2 linked regions of the Vallitalea guaymasensis genome follow. Each later gene encodes a partner of the first gene's protein in a complex. Links are inferred from orthologs where the notes say so. Each region holds a gene or a part of one and is shown in the gene's direction. Other genes may lie near its edges.

Region 1 (9,596 bases):
ATCCTCTAATCGGATTAAAAGAAAACGTAATCATCGGTAAACTTATTCCAGCTGGTACAGGTATGGAACGATACCGAAATGTTGGAATTGAAAAATACGTTGAAGATGAACCATTAATTGACGACGTTCTCTTTGAAGAATAGAGATAAAAATGCAAAAAACACCCTGGATTTTTATAAAATCTAGGGTGTTTTATTAAAATCCTTGACATTTATAAAAAATAGTGTTAAAATTCAGCAGTGTGCATTGTAATAATTTTTTTTAGTGACCGAAAGGGATGATCTATGTGCACCGATTAAAAACTAATTCCAAAGTAATTGGGATGAAACAGACTCTCAAAGCTCTTGAAAATGAAGAAGTAGAAGTACTTTATGTTGCAAAAGATGCACAGGATGAAGTAACTACCAGACACATTGAATTAGCAGCGAGTCAACAAATCCCTGTAGTTTATATTGATACTATGGAGGAATTAGGTTCAGTTTGCGATGTAGAAGTTAAAACAGCAACCGCAGCACTAATTAAATAAGATGTTAGGGCATCTTAAAGAAATTACAGGAGGTGAAATAGATGCCTACTATTAACCAATTAGTAAGAAAAGGTAGAGCAGTATCAACTAAGAAATCAACAGCACCTGCTCTTCAAAAAGGCTATAACTCTTTACACAAGAGAACTACTGATGTATCATCACCACAAAAAAGAGGTGTTTGTACTGCAGTAAAAACAGCCACTCCAAAAAAACCAAACTCAGCTCTTCGTAAGATTGCAAGGGTTCGTTTAACTAATGGTATCGAAGTAACAGGCTATATTCCTGGTGAGGGACATAACCTACAAGAACATAGCGTTGTTCTACTAAGAGGTGGAAGGGTAAAAGACTTACCTGGTACACGTTATCATATTGTTAGAGGTACACTTGACACAGCTGGTGTAGCTGACCGTAAACAATCACGTTCAAAATACGGAGCTAAGAGACCAAAAAAATAATTCTTTAGTAGTGTTTACTAGAATTAAATAATTAGTGAATATCATATGAAGCCTGACTTCAGTAATTTGCTAATTAGTGCTAGGTAAAATTGGAATATTACCTGTAGGTTGCAGGATTATATATATATTACGATATACCGAGCACGTAACATGAATATCAATTATATTCATGAGTACCGAAGAATTAATTATTATTAAGGAGGGAAGAGCCGTGCCACGTAAAGGACATATCCAAAAAAGAGAAGTATTAGCTGATCCAATGTACAGTGATAAAGTGGTAACTAAACTTATCAATAACATTATGTTAGATGGTAAAAAAGGAGCTGCGCAAAAAATTGTATATGGAGCATTTGAAAAGGTAGCTGAAAAAACTGGAAAAGATGCAGTAGAAGTTTTTAAAGAAGCTATGAATAACATTATGCCTGTTCTTGAAGTTAAAGCTAGACGTGTTGGTGGATCTACTTACCAAGTTCCTATGGAAGTTAGACCAGAGAGAAGACAAGCCTTAGGACTTCGTTGGTTAACTATTTATACACGTAAGCGTGGAGAAAGAACTATGGTAGATCGTTTAGCTGCTGAGATAATGGACGCAGCAAACAATACTGGTGCTTCAGTTAAGAAGAGAGAAGATACTCATAAAATGGCAGAAGCAAACAAAGCATTTGCACACTACAGATTCTAATAGTAGTTGCAACCATATACATTACTCAAACATTATTTTTGAAGTTAATGTATATAATTTCACAAAATTACTAATAATGCATATGATAATGTGTTGTTAAACAAATATATGCGGAAGCTTATGTTTCCGCATAATAATCAATAAATTGTAGCTAAGTAACTTTAGATTACCAAAGGAGGAATAACTTTGGCTGGAAGACAATTCCCACTAGAAAGAACTAGAAACATTGGGATTATGGCTCATATTGATGCAGGTAAAACAACACTAACAGAACGTATCTTATTCTATACAGGAAGAACTCACAAGATTGGGGAAACTCATGAAGGTGCAGCTCAAATGGACTGGATGGAGCAAGAACAGGAAAGAGGAATAACAATTACTTCCGCAGCTACAACTTGTCAATGGCTGAATCATAGGATTAACATTATTGATACACCGGGGCACGTTGACTTTACAGTAGAAGTAGAACGTTCTCTTCGTGTTTTAGATGGTTCTGTAGGTGTATTTTGTGCAAAAGGTGGAGTAGAGCCACAATCTGAGACTGTTTGGCGTCAAGCAGATAAATATAGAGTACCTAGAATGGCATTTGTTAATAAGATGGACATTATGGGTGCAGACTTTTATAATGCAGTAGATATGATGAGAGATAGACTTGGTGCTAATGCAGTACCAATTCAATTACCAATCGGAGCAGAAGATGACTTTGTAGGTCTTATAGATTTAATGAAAATGAAAGCATTTATTTATAAAGATGACCTTGGTCAAGATATCTCCGAAGAAGACATCCCAGCAGATTTAGCAGATCAAGCAGAAGAATATAGAGAAGCTATGGTTGAAGCGATCGCTGAAACAGATGAAGAATTAATGGAAAAATATCTTGAAGGAGAAGAGCTTACAGAAAAAGAATTGAAGAAAGCTCTAAGAAAAGCAGTAATAAACGTTGAGATTATTCCTGTTTTATGTGGTACAGCATATAGAAACAAAGGTGCACAAAAATTATTGGATGCAGTTGTTGAATATATGCCAGCTCCTATAGATGTACCTGCTATTCAAGGTATCGACCCAGATACAGAAGAAGAAGTAGAAAGACCATCTTCAGACGAAGAGCCTTTCTCAGCATTAGCATTTAAGATAATGGCAGACCCATTTGTTGGTAAATTAGCATTCTTTAGAGTTTATTCAGGAACAACTAATTCAGGTTCTTATGTATATAACTCAACTAAGAATAAGAAAGAACGTATGGGACGTATTCTTCAAATGCATGCTAACAAGAGAGAAGAAATTGATAAAGTTTACTCAGGAGATATCGCAGCAGCAGTTGGATTAAAAGTTACTTCAACTGGAGATACTTTATGTGATGATAAACATCCTGTAATACTTGAATCAATGATATTCCCTGAGCCAGTTATCCACGTTGCTATAGAGCCTAAAACTAAAGCTGGTCAAGAAAAAATGGGTATTGCCCTTGCAAAACTTGCAGAAGAAGATCCAACATTCAAAACACGTACTGATCACGATACAGGACAAACAATTATTTCTGGTATGGGTGAACTTCACCTTGAAATCATTGTTGACCGTCTACTTAGAGAATTCAAAGTAGAAGCTAACGTAGGTCAACCACAAGTTGCATACAAAGAGACTATTACTAAAGAAGTTGAAGTAGAAGGTAAATTTGTACGTCAATCAGGTGGACGTGGACAATACGGACATTGTAAAGTTAGATTCTCACCAATGGACGTTAATAGCGAAGAAACTTACGAATTTGTTAATTCTATAGTTGGTGGTTCTATTCCAAAAGAATATATCCCAGCAGTAGATAATGGAATTCAAGAGGCAATGAGTAGTGGTTTATTAGCAGGATATCCTGTACTTGGTATTAAAGCGGTTTGTTATGATGGATCATATCATGATGTTGACTCATCTGAGATGGCTTTCAAAATTGCTGGATCAATGGCATTCAAAGAAGCTATGAAAAAAGGTGGAGCAACTCTTTGTGAACCAATCATGAGAGTTGACGTTTCAGTACCAGAAGATTACATGGGTGATGTTATTGGTGACATCAACTCACGTAGAGGACGTATTGAAGGTATGGAACCACGTAATGGTGTTCAACAAATCCACGGATTTGTACCATTATCAGAAATGTTTGGTTATGCAACTGACTTACGTTCAAAAACTCAAGGTAGAGGAACTTATGTAATGCAATTTGATCATTTTGAGCCACTACCAAAATCAATTCAAGAAAAGATTATTGCAGGTAGAGCAACTAATTAATTGTTGTTTTATACAATAATAATATTGTAATATTAAATAACAATAAAAAACTTGCAAAATTTATTTTAATAAAATATAATTGAAAAAGAGACCAATTCAGAAATGAATGGACAAATTAGGGGATTTGCCCTAGATATAAAAGGAGGAAGATTTTAAATGGCTAAAGCTAAATATGAAAGAACCAAACCACACGTTAATATTGGTACTATTGGACACGTTGACCATGGTAAAACAACATTAACAGCTGCAATTACAAAAACTTTACACGAAAGATTAGGAACTGGAGAAGCAGTTGCTTTTGATAATATCGATAAGGCTCCAGAAGAAAGAGAACGTGGTATTACTATCTCAACAGCACACGTTGAGTATGAAACAGAAGGAAGACACTACGCACACGTAGACTGCCCAGGACATGCTGACTACGTTAAGAACATGATCACTGGTGCTGCTCAAATGGACGGTGCTATCTTAGTTGTTTCAGCTGCAGATGGTCCAATGCCTCAAACTCGTGAGCATATCCTTTTATCAGGCCAAGTTGGTGTTCAATACATCGTTGTATTCATGAACAAATGTGATATGGTTGATGATGAAGAATTATTAGAATTAGTTGAAATGGAAATCAGAGAATTATTATCTGAATATGATTTCCCAGGTGATGATATTCCTATCGTTATGGGTTCTGCTTTAAAAGCATTAGAAGATCCATCATCAGAGTGGGGAGACAAAATCTTAGACTTAATGAAAGAAGTAGATGCTTATATTCCATCTCCAGAAAGAGATATTGACAAGCCTTTCTTAATGCCTATAGAGGACGTATTCTCAATCACTGGTCGTGGTACTGTTGCAACTGGTAGAGTTGAGCGTGGAGTACTTCACGTATCTGACGAAATTGAAATCGTTGGAATCGGAGAATCAAGAAAAGTTGTTTGTACAGGAGTAGAAATGTTCCGTAAATTATTAGACGAAGCTCAAGCTGGTGATAACATCGGTGCATTACTTCGTGGTGTTCAAAGAACAGAAATTGAAAGAGGTCAAGTATTAGCTAAGCCTGGTTCAATTACTCCTCATACTAAGTTCAAAGCTCAAGTATATGTTCTTAAAAAAGAAGAGGGTGGACGTCATACTCCATTTTTCTCAAACTATAGACCACAGTTCTATTTCAGAACTACTGATATCACTGGTGTAATCAACCTTCCAGAAGGTGTAGAAATGTGTATGCCTGGTGACAACGTAGAAATGGAAATCGAACTTATTGCTCCAATCGCTATGGAAAAAGGTTTACGTTTCGCTATCCGTGAGGGTGGAAGAACTGTAGGTGCTGGATCAGTAGCAGAAATTATTGAATAATATAAGTTGATTATTTAATATAGGGAAAGCAGTGCTTGAATGCACTGCTTTTTTGTTTTGGAAAATTACCTATCTTTAGGGGTATTTTTTGGTGTATATTGAGAAGTTTATTTGTAGGGTATTTTGACTTCAGTAGAGGGGGTATTAGTAATAGGTTTAACTTGCCTTACCCTGAGAAGCGGTCGGTCTGCGTTAAACCTATTACTAATACCCCTATGTTTTGGGCTAGTGGTTACAGGACATGGGGACGTTTTGGTTGTCATATTAATGGGTATGACATAGGAATATAATTTGTGCGATTTATTAGAAAGTAATTGTTATTTATGATAAGGATATACTAAGAGTATTATGTGAAAAGATTTGTAATAATATATCTATGATCTAGTAAAAAATATTGAGAATAGGGCATTTATCATCAAGAAAGAGTTATGGAGGGATGATATAATATAATCAATAAATCTAAGGAGGAGAGATAAATAATGTATGAGTATAAGGAAATGCAAGGAGTTATTGATTATATTGAAGAGCATTTGGATGAGGATATGTGTGTTGATATGTTGGCGGAGATGGGGATGTTGTCGAAGTTCTATTTTCAGAGATTGTTTTATAAGCTGGTTGGTGTTACAGTAATGGAGTATGTTAGGTTGAGAAGAGTGGCTAGGGCTTCGGAGGATATCAAAGATGGTAGAAAGATTACGGATATCGCTTTTGAGAATGGTTTTAATAGTTTGGAGACTTTTACGAGGGCATTCAAATCGGTGTATAGCATGACGCCTAGCGAATATAAGAAGAAGGAGATACCCCTTGCTCATTTTTATAAGCCTGATTTATCTCTGAAATATAGAGCTGTGGATATAGGAGTTCCTTTGGTAGCTTCAGGTGTGGTGATAGAATTTGGTGTTAAGGAAATAAAGGAAGATGTTAAATTAGTGGGGATTGTTGAAGAATGTGAAATGGGGGTAGCAGGACAGGATACTCCTGGGGTAGCTTGGAATAAGTATGTTGAGGTAAAGAGTCAAATACCTGATCAAAGTGATGTGAAGGTGGAGTGTGGAATATCTTTTCCATCTGAGAAACAAGGGAAATTTAATTATTTGGCATCAGTACAGGTTGATAGATTTGATAGTAATGATGATAGGTTACATCAATATGTTGTACCAAAGGGTTTGTATGTAGTATGTACTTTTTCGGCTGAGAATTTCTTTGAATTGACTAATGCTGCTTTGGATAAAGCTATGGCTTATCTTCTACAGACGTGGTTGCCTAATAGTGATTATGATATGATAAGTGATTTTGCTGTAGAGTATTATGATTATAGGTGTTTGAAAGATCATCCTATACCACAGCAGGTACAGAGTGCTCCAGTTGACATTATTAAGAATCCGCCTGAAATGGATATAATGGTAATGGTGAAAAGAAAATAATATGAGTTTGTGAAAAGACAGTGCCTACGGGTACTGTTTTTTGGTAAAAATAATAATATATTCCTATAAAACTGACTCTTTTTTACATTTATGTAGTTGTTTACAAAAAGAAAGAAAAAACATAAAAAAATATTGAAAAACCCTTGCATTATGGTGCTTCTTAGTGTATACTAATAAATGCTGTGACAAAGATAGCTTAGAAGTGTGAGGTTGCCGCATAAGCGGGTAATTCACATGGAGCGAATGTCATGTTCAAGAAACTGGCGGCAAGGTCACTGTACAATATAAAGTCAAAGCGATGTAGGCTTGATTTGAGGTGTGTAGGATATATGATACACACGGAGCGATGTACAGTCACCACTTGTCGTACTAGAGTACGAAAAGGAGGCGACTTTTTTTATGGCAAGTCAAAAAATGAGAATTAGCTTAAAAGCATACGATCATCAATTAATCGATCAATCTTCAAAGAAAATTATTGAAACAGCTAAGAAAACTGGTGCTAAGGTGAGCGGACCAATTCCACTACCTACTAAGAAAGAAGTAGTAACTATTCTTAGAGCTGTACACAAGTACAAAGATTCCAGAGAACAATTCGAACAAAGAACTCATAAAAGATTAATTGACATTCTTATGCCAACAGCTAAGACAGTAGATGCTTTAATGAGACTTGAACTACCTGCAGGGGTAGATATCAAAGTAGATGTTAAATAATTATACGATAGTATAATATCCCTTAGAGGTTTATATATAGACTATAAACCATCTAGGATGATTACACTTATGTGTAATCCGCTGTAGATTATTAGGAGGTGCAAAGGAAATGAAAAAAGCTATTATAGCAAAAAAAGTTGGTATGACTCAAATATTTGAAGAAAGTGGAGAGTTAGTACCTGTAACAGTATTAGAAGCTGGACCATGTGTGGTAACTCAAGTAAAAACACTTGAAAACGATGGTTACAAATCTGTACAAGTTGGATTTGGTGAGAGAAAAGAAAAACACACTAATAAGCCAATGAAAGGTCATTTTGACAAAGCAGGCGTTAGCTTCAAAAAGCATATAAAAGAGTTTAGACTTGATAATGCAGAGGAATTTGAAGTAGGAAACGAAATCAAAGCTGATACATTCGAAATTGGTGACAAAGTTGATGTATCTGGTGTATCAAAAGGTAAAGGATTCCAAGGATCAATTAAGAGACATAACCAATCAAGAGGACCAATGGGTCACGGTTCTAAGTCTCATAGAGTATCTGGATCTATGGGTGGTGCTTCTTCACCTTCAAGAGTATTCAAAGGTAAAAAATTACCTGGACATATGGGTAGTGAGAATGTAACTGTTCAAAACTTAGAAGTAGTAAGAGTAGATGTTGAAAACAATTTACTTTTAATAAAAGGTGCTGTACCAGGACCTAAAAAATCAATAGTAACAATAGTAAATAGCGTAAAAGCTTAGTTAATACGTAGGAAGGAGGAACGATCATGGCAAAAGTTTCTGTTTACAACATGGAAGGTAAACAAGTTGAAGAAATAGAACTTAATGACAATATATTTGGTGTAGAAATAAATGAACACTTAATGCATATGTCAGTTGTAGGACAGCTTGCAAATAAACGCCAAGGCACACAAAGTGCAAAAACTCGTTCAGAAGTAAGAGGTGGCGGAGCTAAGCCTTGGAGACAAAAAGGAACAGGTAGAGCGAGACAAGGATCAATTCGTGCACCACATTGGACAGGTGGTGGAGTTGTATTTGCTCCAAAGCCAAGAGATTATTCAATCAAATTAAACAAAAAAGAAAAAAGAGCGGCATTAAAATCAGCATTAACTGCAAAAGTAAATGATAATAAACTTATTGTTGTTGATGAATTAAAACTTGATGAAGTCAAAACTAAAAAGATGAGTGAAGTTTTAGCTAACTTAAAAGTACAAAAAGCATTAGTAGTTTTAAATGATAATGACAAAAATGTTGTATTATCAACTCGTAATATCAGAGGTGTAAAAACAGCATTAACTAATACAATTAATGTATACGACATTCTAAAATATGATACTTTTGTGGTAACTAAAGATGCGGTTGCTACAATTCAGGAGGTGTATGCATAATGGCTGATTTAAAATATTATGACATAATATTAAAACCTGTTGTTACTGAAAAAAGTATGGAAGTTATGGCTGACAGAAAATACACTTTCTTAGTTCATCCAGAAGCAACAAAAACTCAAGTAAAAGAAGCAGTAGAAAAAATGTTCGAAGGAACAAAAGTTGAAAAAGTCAATACTATGAATAATATTGGTAAAGTAAAAAGAAGAGGTATGACTTTTGGTAAAACTGCTAAGACAAAGAAGGCTATTGTTAAGTTAACAGAAGGTAGCAAAGAAATAGATTTCTTTGAAGGTATGTAATAAACAATATAATTAAAGTATAAACGACTAGTAGTAGATAGTTAGAAGATACACACGGTAGCGTGTGTCAATATACTTTTGAAAGGAGTGCAATTCATGGGTATTAAAAAATATAACCCTTATACACCTTCCAGAAGACATATGACAGGATCTACTTTTGAGGAGATTACTAAAAAAACTCCTGAGAAATCATTAGTAGTAAGTCTAAAAAAACATTCTGGACGTAATAATCAAGGTAAGATTACAGTAAGACACCGTGGTGGCGGGTCTAAGATTAAATATAGAATGATAGATTTCAAAAGAAATAAAGATGGTGTTCCAGGTAAAGTAGTAGCTATTGAATATGATCCAAACCGTTCAGCAAATATTGCATTAGTACAATATGTGGATGGAGAAAAAAGATATATTCTTTCACCAAACGGCTTAAAAGTGGGACACAAAGTAATGAGTGGATCAGAAGCTGAAATCAGAGTTGGTAATGCATTACAACTT
Region 2 (9,554 bases), 440 kb from region 1 along the record:
GTTGATGCTTATAAAGATACTGAAAACGCAACTGCTCAAGAGCAATTTGATGAAGCTAAGAAAGAATTAGAAGCAAAATTAGCAGAAGAAAAGAAATTCTTTGAAGAAAACTATGGTTCTTTAGATGAAGCAAAAGCTGAGCTTGCTGAATTAGCTAAAAACTTAGCTGTAACAGCTGAAGATGATTATACTCTAAAAGTTGAATTATCTAATCCAGTTCCATATTTCATTGACTTAATGTGTTTCGCTTCATTCTTCCCAGCAAGCGAAAAATATTATAATGAAACTGGAAAAGAAAAATATGGTAAATCAGTAGACGCTCTTTTATATAATGGAGCATTCATTTTCAAAGAGTGGAAAACATCTGAAAGACATTACTTAGAAAAAAATCCTATATATTGGGATGTTGCTAATGTTGAATTAGATGCATTGGATTTCCGTGTAATTGAAGGAATTAATAACGATACACGAGTTCAAATGTATTTAGATGGTGAACTAGATACTACAACATTATCTGGTGAGAATGTTGAAAGATATGGTAATAGACCAGATGCAGTTGAACTTCCAGAAACAGTTATATTCTATGCAGAAGTTAATGTTAACAATGGTGCATTAACTCCAACTAAAAAAGTATTAAGAGATGTTAGAGCAAGAAAAGCATTAAATATGGCTTTTGATAAAACATATATTACAGACGTTATATTCAAAAATGGTTCATTACCAGCAGATTTCTTTGTTCCAAAAGATTTTGTATCTAGTAAAGAACATGATGGTAAAGATTTCCGTCAAGTAGCAGAAGATTTATATGGTGGCGGAGAAGGATATAATAAATATAATCCAGAAAAAGCAAAAGAAATATGGACACAAGTTTTAGATGAACTTAAAGTTGACAAAGTAAATATTGAATGTATTATCTTTGATGGTGATGAAAGTAAACAAGTAGGAACACATATCAAAGATGAAATAGAAAAGAATTTACCAAATACAACAGTAGAATTACTAGTACTTCCATTCTCAGAGAAGCTTAGAAGAACTACAGAAGGTGACTTCTCTATGAACTGGGGAGGATGGGGTCCTGACTATCCAGACCCAATGACTTTCATGGACATGTGGATTACTGGAGGAGAATATAACAGAGGTAAATATTCTAATCCAACTTATGATGAAGGTATTGATGCATGTAGATCTGGTGAGTTAACTGCTCCTTCTAAAACAAAAGATCGTTTTGAAAAATTGGTAGAATTAGAAAAAATATTACTTGAAGATGAACAAGTAATTATTCCAATCTATCAACGTAGTGGTTTAGGTCTTAGAAATCCTAAAATTAAAGATTTAGTATTACAAAAATTTGGTGCAGACTATATTTATAAATGGGTTAAAATAGCAGAATAAGACACTATAATTAACTAAATATATTATAAAATTTTGGCAGGTGATCCTGCCAAAATTTGTGTTATATATTATTTTAGTTCGTTAAAGTATTAATTGATTGGAGGTTAATTATGATTCGCTATGTCATTGAAAGAATCGCTTTAATAGTCTTAACTTTATTTATTGTATTAACGATAAATTTCTTTTTATTAAGACTTATGCCTGGTACCCCATTTGATAATCCTAAGATAACGGAAGTTCAACAACAACTTATGAAGGAAAAATATGGGCTTGATGATCCAGCGTATGTACAATATTTTAGATATTTAAAACAAGTAGTATTTGAACGTGATTTAGGAAATTCATTTAAATTGCAAGACCAGCCAGTTCTAAAATTAATAACTATGAAATTACCTCATACTGTAAAAATTGGAACAATAGCTCTAATTTTTGGTGTTATTGTTGGGATTTTTCTTGGTTCTATTGCTGCAATATATAAGAACTCCATTTGGGATAATTTAGTTACAATTTTAGCTGTTATAGGGGTATCGATTCCAAGTTTTGTAATGGCAGCATTTTTACAATATTTTCTATGTGCAAAATTAGGATGGTTTCCATATATATATAAACCAGTAGATGTTATGCGTAATGTATCTTTTTGGGATTCAATCTATTCATCTATATTACCAGCGTTTTCATTAGGCTTATTTGTTATCTCGTCAACAATGAGATATATGCGTTCTGAATTAGTAGAAGTTTTAAGCAGCGATTACATACTACTTGCTCGAGCAAAAGGCTTAAGTAAACCAAAAGTAATATTCAGACATGCGCTTAGAAATGCTTTAATACCAGTAGTAACTATTTTAGGACCTATGGCTGTTAGTATATTGACTGGTTCAGTTGTTGTAGAACAATTCTTTGGTGTTCCTGGATTAGGGAAATTAATGGTAAATGCATCTTTTACTAATGATTATTTTTTAATATTAGGTGTTAACTTAGTATATAGCTTTTTATTAGTAACAGTAATTCTGATAGTCGATTTATTATATGGTGTTATAGATCCAAGAATCAGACTAAAAGGAGGTGGAGTATAGGATGGCATTATCAAAAGAGAAATTTAAGTTAGCTGAACATGATTTTACTAATGTAGATAAAATGAATACTGAAAGTGTTTCATTTTGGAAAGATGCTAGAAGAAGAATTAAAAAGAATAAAGGCGCTATGATAGGATTCTATTCAATAATAATATTGATTATACTTGCAATTTTTGGTCCTATAAGCCCTATAAATCAAAAAAATACAGATGGAACAGTATTTGAATATGATTCTGCCCCAATACTTCTTAATGAGAAAGGGGAAGAGATTTCCAAAAAGGATATATCTTATGTACCTCCTAGAATTCCTGGCTTAGAAAAATTAGGTATATTTGATGGTCATTCTAATATCGTTGTGGCTACTTTTGATTTAATTGTAGGTGAATTACCTAAGACTGATGAATTTGATGAATTAAAAAAACCCATGAATCGTAAAAAATTAATAGAGAAATTAAATATTCCGTACCATCCTTTCAATATTAATTTTGAAAAAATATATGAAAATGATGAAGGGGTTATTACAGCTAAGATCAAGGTAGTATCCACAGACGAAGTACTTGAGTTACCTTACGAAGACTTAATAAGCGAATATTCAAGATATAAACCTGGTACCTTTAAATTATTAAGTTCAACAATTGATGAATATGGTGTTGAAATGCTTAAGATAAATGCTGATTTCTATGCTATCCAAGGCATTAAGAATCTATACTTTTGGTTTGGAACTGATAAATTGGCTCTAGACCAATGGACTAGATTATGGATTGGTGTTAGGGTATCATTAATTATAGCATTAGCTTCATTGATAGTTGATTTTACATTAGGTATTTTATATGGAACTATAGCTGGATTTTATGGTGGAACTAAAGTGGATACAATCATGATGCGTATTACCGAAATATTAGGTAGTATTCCTAGCTTAGTTTTAATGATTATATTTTTGAGTATAAGTGGTACGATAGGAGATTTTATTGATGGTATTTTGCCCGGTCATCAAGGAACAACCACAATCAGATTAATAATACTTATATTAGCAATGAGTTTAACTGGTTGGATTGGTGTTGCAAGGGTTGTAAGATCTCAAATTCTAAAATTAAGAGAACAAGAATTTATATTAGCATCTAGAACTTTAGGAGCATCTAAGAGAAGATTAATGAGAAAACATCTTTTCCCTAATATTATAGGTCAAATATTAGTTATGGCTACATTTTCTATTCCTGGAGCTATATTCTATGAGGCATTTTTAACATTTATTGGGTTAGGATTACCTATACCAATGTCATCACTTGGTATATTAGTTAATGAGGGATATCACTCTTTCAAAACAATACCAAGTATGCTGTTGATACCAGCAACAGTAATGTCAATATTAATGTTAGCTATTAATTTATTAGCTAACGGATTAAGAGATGCACTAGATCCACGTATGAGATAGAAGGGAGAAAGAAGATGAATAAAGAAAAAATATTAGAAGTCAAAGATTTAGAAATCTCTTTCAGAACTCATGCTGGGGATGTGCAGGCTGTAAGAGGAATCTCTTTTGACTTATTCAAAGGTGAAACATTAGCCATAGTAGGAGAATCGGGCTCAGGTAAATCAGTAACAGTTAAAGGTGTAATGGGATTATTAGCAGATAATGGATACTATAAAAATGGTCATATCTTATTTGAAGGTCATGATGTTACTAAAATGAAAGAGGCACAGCTCCATTCTGTAAGAGGGAATAAAATGGCTATGATTTTTCAAGATCCAATGACATCTTTGGATCCAACCATGACAATTGGTAAACAAATTATGGAAGTTATAAGACTTCACCAAAAAGTTTCTAAGAAAGAAGCTTTTGAAAAAGCTGTAAAATTAATTGATATGGTAGGAATTCCAGAGCCAAGATCTAGAATGAAACAATACCCTCATCAATTTTCAGGTGGAATGAGACAGAGAATAGTTATAGCTATTGCATTAGCTTGTGAGCCTACTATCCTAATAGCAGATGAACCTACTACTGCACTTGATGTTACTATTCAAGCTCAGATTTTAGATTTAGTTAAAGATCTACAACAAAAGATTGGTGCTTCAGTTATATTCATAACTCACGATTTAGGTGTAGTAGCAAATGTCGCTGATCGTGTTGCAGTTATGTATGCTGGTAAAATGGTTGAGGTCGGAACAAGTGATGAAGTATTCTATGATCCAAGACATCCATATACATGGGGGTTAATAGGTTCAATGCCTGATCTTGAAACAGAAGGTGAATTATATGCTATACCAGGTACACCTCCTAACTTGATTAAGCCACCTGTAGGTGATGCATTTGCAATAAGAAATAAATTTGCTATGGATGTAGATTTTGAAGAACAGCCACCAATGTTTGAAATATCAAAAACTCATAAAGCTGCTACTTGGCTGTTACATGAGAACGCCCCTGAAGTAACACCACCAGATGTTATTATTAAACGTAGAGAGCGTTTGAAAGAGGTGAATAGCTAAATGAGTGAAAAGGAAGTATTAGTTGAATTACAAAATTTAAAACAGTATTTTAAGCTTGGTAGAAAAAGTGTTGTTAAAGCTGTTGATGATATTTCATTTAAGATCTATAAAGGTGAAACATTTGGATTAGTTGGAGAATCTGGATCAGGTAAGTCTACAACAGGTAGAACTATGATTAGATTATATAATCCAACAAGTGGAAAGATTTTCATGGAAGGTGACAGAATTGACGGTAAGGTTCCTAAAAAAGTAGTTGCCAATGTTAATAGAAACATGCAAATGATTTTCCAAGACCCAATGGCATGTCTTAACCCACGTATGAAGGTTGAGGACATTATTGCTGAAGGTATAGATATTCATAAATTAGCTAAAAACAAAGAAGAGAGACACCAAAAAATTGTAGAAATGTTAAATATAGTTGGACTCAATGAACAACATGCTGACCGTTATCCTCATGAATTCTCAGGTGGTCAAAGACAAAGAATAGGTATAGCTAGAGCTATGGCTGTTGAACCAAAGTTCATAATAGCTGATGAACCTATATCTGCACTTGACGTTTCAATTCAAGCACAAGTTGTAAACTTGATGAATGAATTAAAACAAAAAAGAGGATTAACATATTTGTTTATTGCCCATGACTTATCAATGGTTAAATATATCAGTGATAGAATAGCAGTTATGTATAAAGGTAAAATAATGGAGCTTACAACAAGTAAACAATTATTTGAGAAACCTTTACATCCATATACAAGATCATTGTTATCAGCTATTCCACTACCAGACCCTATTACTGAGAGAACTAGAAGACGTCATGCTTATGTTCCAGAAAAAGAGCATGATTACTCAGCTCACCAACCAGAATGGATTGAGGTTGACCCAGGTCACTTCATTTATGGTAATGAAAAAGAAATAGAAAAGTGGGACGCACTGTATAGATAGAACAAAAATAAGACTACATAGATATTTGACTATGTAGTCTTATTTTACGTCTTGCTATAATAAATTTTTTATAATATAAGATAAAAGTCAATAAACTAAAAAAATTATATTTTAATTAGGAAAATATATATCCTATTAAAATATAATTTTTTTTATTCTAAACATATATGTACGAAAATAATTTATTAATATTTTTGGTTGTAATATTTTCAATACTTGCTTCTTCAGCAGCTTGTATAACACTCTCATAAGGCAATTGATAAATATATGAAATATCCAAAGGACTATAAGAATTAGGGACTTTTTGTTTTACTTCTCTAGAAAACAATTTGCATATGTCGCTACTTCCATAAAACATAATCATAATAAAAGAATGTTTTGTTATACTATCAATATCATTATTTCTCATAATTTTTTTTATCTCATGATTTGAGATATCTAATAGTTCAGAGACAACATCCATATCAATAACATCCTTTTCCTCAGTTTTTAAAAATAAGTCTATTTTTTGTAGTTTAGGAGAAAGATGATTGTTATAATAATCAAGATATGTAGCCATTTAAAAACCTCCTGGAAAAATTACTAAAACACTTTTTTTGCAAAAGTGTAAATACTATAGTAAGTAATTATTATAAAATTTTATCTAAGTAGATTATAACTTATTATGCATACAAAATCATATGTAATAAATGGTTTTTTACTGGTTACAAATACCATAGTAAAAAAATGATTATGGTTAATACTATGATTACGGAGGTGATTTTAAATGGCATACAACAAGCAAGCAACAGATGCACTTAACAAATTTAAGTATGAAATAGCTAACGAGCTTAACGTTAACTTGAAACAAGGTTATAATGGAGATTTAACTTCTGCACAAGCTGGTTCAGTAGGTGGAGAAATGGTTAAGAGAATGATCGAAAAACAAGAGCAATCAATGTCATCAGGTGGTTCTTATTAATCACTTAACAACGATAATTAAATCATATTAAAATCCTAGAGATTGTATTTCTGGGATTTTTTTATTTCGAAAAATATGTATAAAAACTTCTAGAAAAAACCATACTTAATTAATGTGACAGATTAATCTAACATTAATGAATCTTTACAGCAGCATTTATGGTAAAAGTCTTAATTAGTAAATTAAGATAATAGTAAAAATGTGTAGATTTATCAGAATCACTATGGTATAATATACAAATGGTTAAATAGGAATAGCTATGCCCTTTTATATAGAATGATAATAATATGAGAAAAGCACACTTCATCTTCAAAGATAATAAAAAAGGGAAGAAATGACTTTCCTACTATATAAATTAAGGAGGAACAATTTTAAAATGAACGTAAATGTAGAAACACTAGAGAAAAGCATGGTTAAACTAACCATTGAAGTCGATGCAGATCGCTTTGAAGAAGGCATGAAGCATGCATATAATAAGAATAAGAGTAAGATTACTGTTCCAGGATTCAGAAAAGGTAAAGTACCTAGACAATTAATTGAAAAGACTTATGGAGCAGAAATTTTTTATGAGGATGCTGTCAACTACATAATTCCAGAAGCATATGATAAAGCTATAGAAGAGAATAAATTAGAGGTTGTTTCAAGACCAGAAGTTGACGTACAACAAGTAGAAAAAGGAAAATCAATGATTTTTACTGCCGAAGTTGCTGTTAAACCTGAAGTGACTTTAGGAGAATATAAAAATATAGAAGTTGAAAAGAGTAATATAGAAGTAACTGATGAAGATATTACAGGTGAAATTGAAAAAGTAAGAGACAAGAATTCAAGATTAGTTGATGTAACTGATAGAGCTGTTCAAGACAACGATCAAGTTATGATTGATTTTGAAGGTTTTGTAGATGGAGAAGCATTTGAAGGTGGCAAAGCTGAAAATTATTCATTAACTATAGGTTCACATTCTTTCATTGATACATTTGAAGAACAATTAATTGGAAAGACTATTGGTGAAGATATAGAAGTTAATGTTACTTTCCCAGAAGATTATCAACAAGAAGATTTACAAGGAAAAGAAGCATTATTCAAAGTTAAAGTTAATGAAATCAAATTCAAAGAATTACCAGAAGTAGATGACGAATTCGCAAAAGACGTATCCGAATTTGACACTCTTGATGAATATAAAGAAGACATTAAGGCAAAACTCTTAGAGCAAAAAGAAAATACAGCTAAAAGTAAAAAACAAGAAGATGTCTTAGAAAAAGTTATAGAAACTGCTACAATGGAAATAGCAGATCCTATGATTGACTTACAAGCAGAAAATATGACTAATGATTTTGCTACAAGACTTCAATATCAAGGTTTATCACTAGAGCAATATTTTGGATTCACAGGTCAGAACATGGCAACATTAAAAGAAACTATGAAGACTGATGCTGAAAAGAGAATCAAATCTAGATTAGTATTAGAAGCTATCGCTAAAGCTGAAAATATTGAAGTTTCAGAAGACGAATTAAAAGAAGAACTACAAAAAATGGCAGAAGCATACAATATGGAATATGACAAAATAGCAGAGACTATTGGTGAAGAAGAAAAAGAATCTATTCAAGATGATATCAAAAATCGTAAAGCACTTGATTTTATTGCTGAGCAAGCTAAAGAAGTGTAATAATAAGTATATCATTTGCGTAAGATAAAAGGTAGAGGAGGTAAATAATATGAGTTTAGTACCTTACGTCATAGAGCAAACCAGCAGAGGAGAAAGATCATATGATATTTTTTCCAGACTCTTAAAAGAAAGAATCATTTTCTTAGGAGAGGAAGTTACTGATGCAGCTGCAAGTGTAATTGTGGCACAGTTATTATTTCTAGAAGCTGAAGACCCAGAAAAAGACATTCATTTATATATAAATAGTCCAGGAGGATCAATTACTGCAGGAATGGCTATATATGATACTATGCAATACATTAAACCAGATGTATCAACAATATGTATTGGTATGGCTGCTAGTATGGGATCATTTTTACTTGCTGGTGGAGCGAAAGGGAAAAGATATGCTTTACCTAACGCAGAAATAATGATACATCAACCACTTGGAGGAATCCAAGGGCAAGCTGTTGATATCAAGATACATGCAGATAGAATAATCGAGATTAGAGAGAAACTTAATAAAATTTTAAGTGAAAAGACTGGTCAGCCATTAGAGGTTATAGAGAAAGATACTGATAGAGATAACTTCTTAACAGCTGAAGCTGCTAAAGAATATGGTCTTATTGACAAAGTGTTTGAAAAAAGATAGCCGAAAGTAGGTGAAGCAGTGGCTAATAAATATGAAGACAAGAAACAACTTAGATGTTCATTCTGTCACAAAGCTCAAGATCAAGTAAGAAAGCTTATCGCAGGACCTAACGTCTATATTTGTGACGAATGTATTGAATTATGTGCAGAAATCATAGAAGAAGAATTCCAAGATTACAAAGAAGCACAAGATCTTGAAAATATACCGAAGCCTCTTGAGATAAAGACATTTCTAGATGATTATGTTATTGGTCAAGAAGATGCTAAGAAAACATTAGCAGTTGCTGTGTATAATCATTATAAAAGAATAAGAAGTGATTTTAAGAATGAGGATGTAGAACTTAAAAAGAGTAATATACTCATGGTTGGACCTACGGGTTCAGGTAAAACATACATGGCTCAAACATTAGCT

Evidence for each region.
Region 2: the proteins of rpsG (region 1) and tig are in contact, whole or in part, in a crystal structure (PDB 3GTY), measured with the Thermotoga maritima proteins. The link is inferred for Vallitalea guaymasensis from one-to-one orthologs. Residues at the interface, in WP_004081843.1 of Thermotoga maritima: Lys34, Lys52, Lys55, Glu59, Arg62, Gln63, Glu66, Asn67, Lys69, Val71, Arg95, Ala109, Lys110, Lys111, Gly112, Arg113, Pro114, Glu117, Glu121, Ile124, Ala125, Tyr127, Asn128, Asn129, Thr130, Gly131, Lys135, Asp139, Arg142, Met143; in WP_004081061.1 of Thermotoga maritima: Glu122, Val124, Val129, Leu130, Tyr133, Glu188, Gly259, Ile262, Tyr263, Glu266, Ser270, Glu273, Gln274, Glu277, Arg308, Gln311, Ile312, Ser315, Tyr316, Glu325, Arg329, Arg336, Leu363, Phe366, Trp367, Arg373, Leu377, Arg381, Leu384, Glu387.

The regions. Positions count from the first base shown.
Region 1 is NZ_CP058561.1:1,892,333-1,901,928, reverse strand. What follows is about bases 1-2,927. They hold rpsG (30S ribosomal protein S7), read left to right. Parts: upstream 1-1,192; coding sequence 1,193-1,663; downstream 1,664-2,927. Other genes in these bases: fusA (elongation factor G), read left to right, coding at 1,850-2,927; rpsL (30S ribosomal protein S12), read left to right, coding at 568-981; HYG85_RS08565 (ribosomal L7Ae/L30e/S12e/Gadd45 family protein), read left to right, coding at 287-526; rpoC (DNA-directed RNA polymerase subunit beta'), read left to right, coding at 1-143. Also shown: more of fusA, read left to right, coding at 2,928-3,937; tuf (elongation factor Tu), read left to right, coding at 4,094-5,284; HYG85_RS08540 (AraC family transcriptional regulator), read left to right, coding at 5,764-6,708; rpsJ (30S ribosomal protein S10), read left to right, coding at 7,108-7,419; rplC (50S ribosomal protein L3), read left to right, coding at 7,529-8,158; rplD (50S ribosomal protein L4), read left to right, coding at 8,185-8,805; rplW (50S ribosomal protein L23), read left to right, coding at 8,805-9,104; rplB (50S ribosomal protein L2), read left to right, coding at 9,201-9,596.
Region 2 is NZ_CP058561.1:1,457,393-1,466,946, reverse strand. What follows is about bases 6,484-9,368. They hold tig (trigger factor), read left to right. Parts: upstream 6,484-7,225; coding sequence 7,226-8,512; downstream 8,513-9,368. Other genes in these bases: clpX (ATP-dependent Clp protease ATP-binding subunit ClpX), read left to right, coding at 9,162-9,368; clpP (ATP-dependent Clp endopeptidase proteolytic subunit ClpP), read left to right, coding at 8,562-9,143; HYG85_RS06665 (alpha/beta-type small acid-soluble spore protein), read left to right, coding at 6,655-6,849. Also shown: HYG85_RS06695 (peptide ABC transporter substrate-binding protein), read left to right, coding at 1-1,392; HYG85_RS06690 (ABC transporter permease), read left to right, coding at 1,503-2,465; HYG85_RS06685 (ABC transporter permease), read left to right, coding at 2,467-3,897; HYG85_RS06680 (ABC transporter ATP-binding protein), read left to right, coding at 3,912-4,949; HYG85_RS06675 (ABC transporter ATP-binding protein), read left to right, coding at 4,950-5,888; HYG85_RS06670 (hypothetical protein), read right to left, coding at 6,046-6,447; more of clpX, read left to right, coding at 9,369-9,554. UniProt on the Bacillus subtilis protein: Involved in protein export. Acts as a chaperone by maintaining the newly synthesized protein in an open conformation. Functions as a peptidyl-prolyl cis-trans isomerase.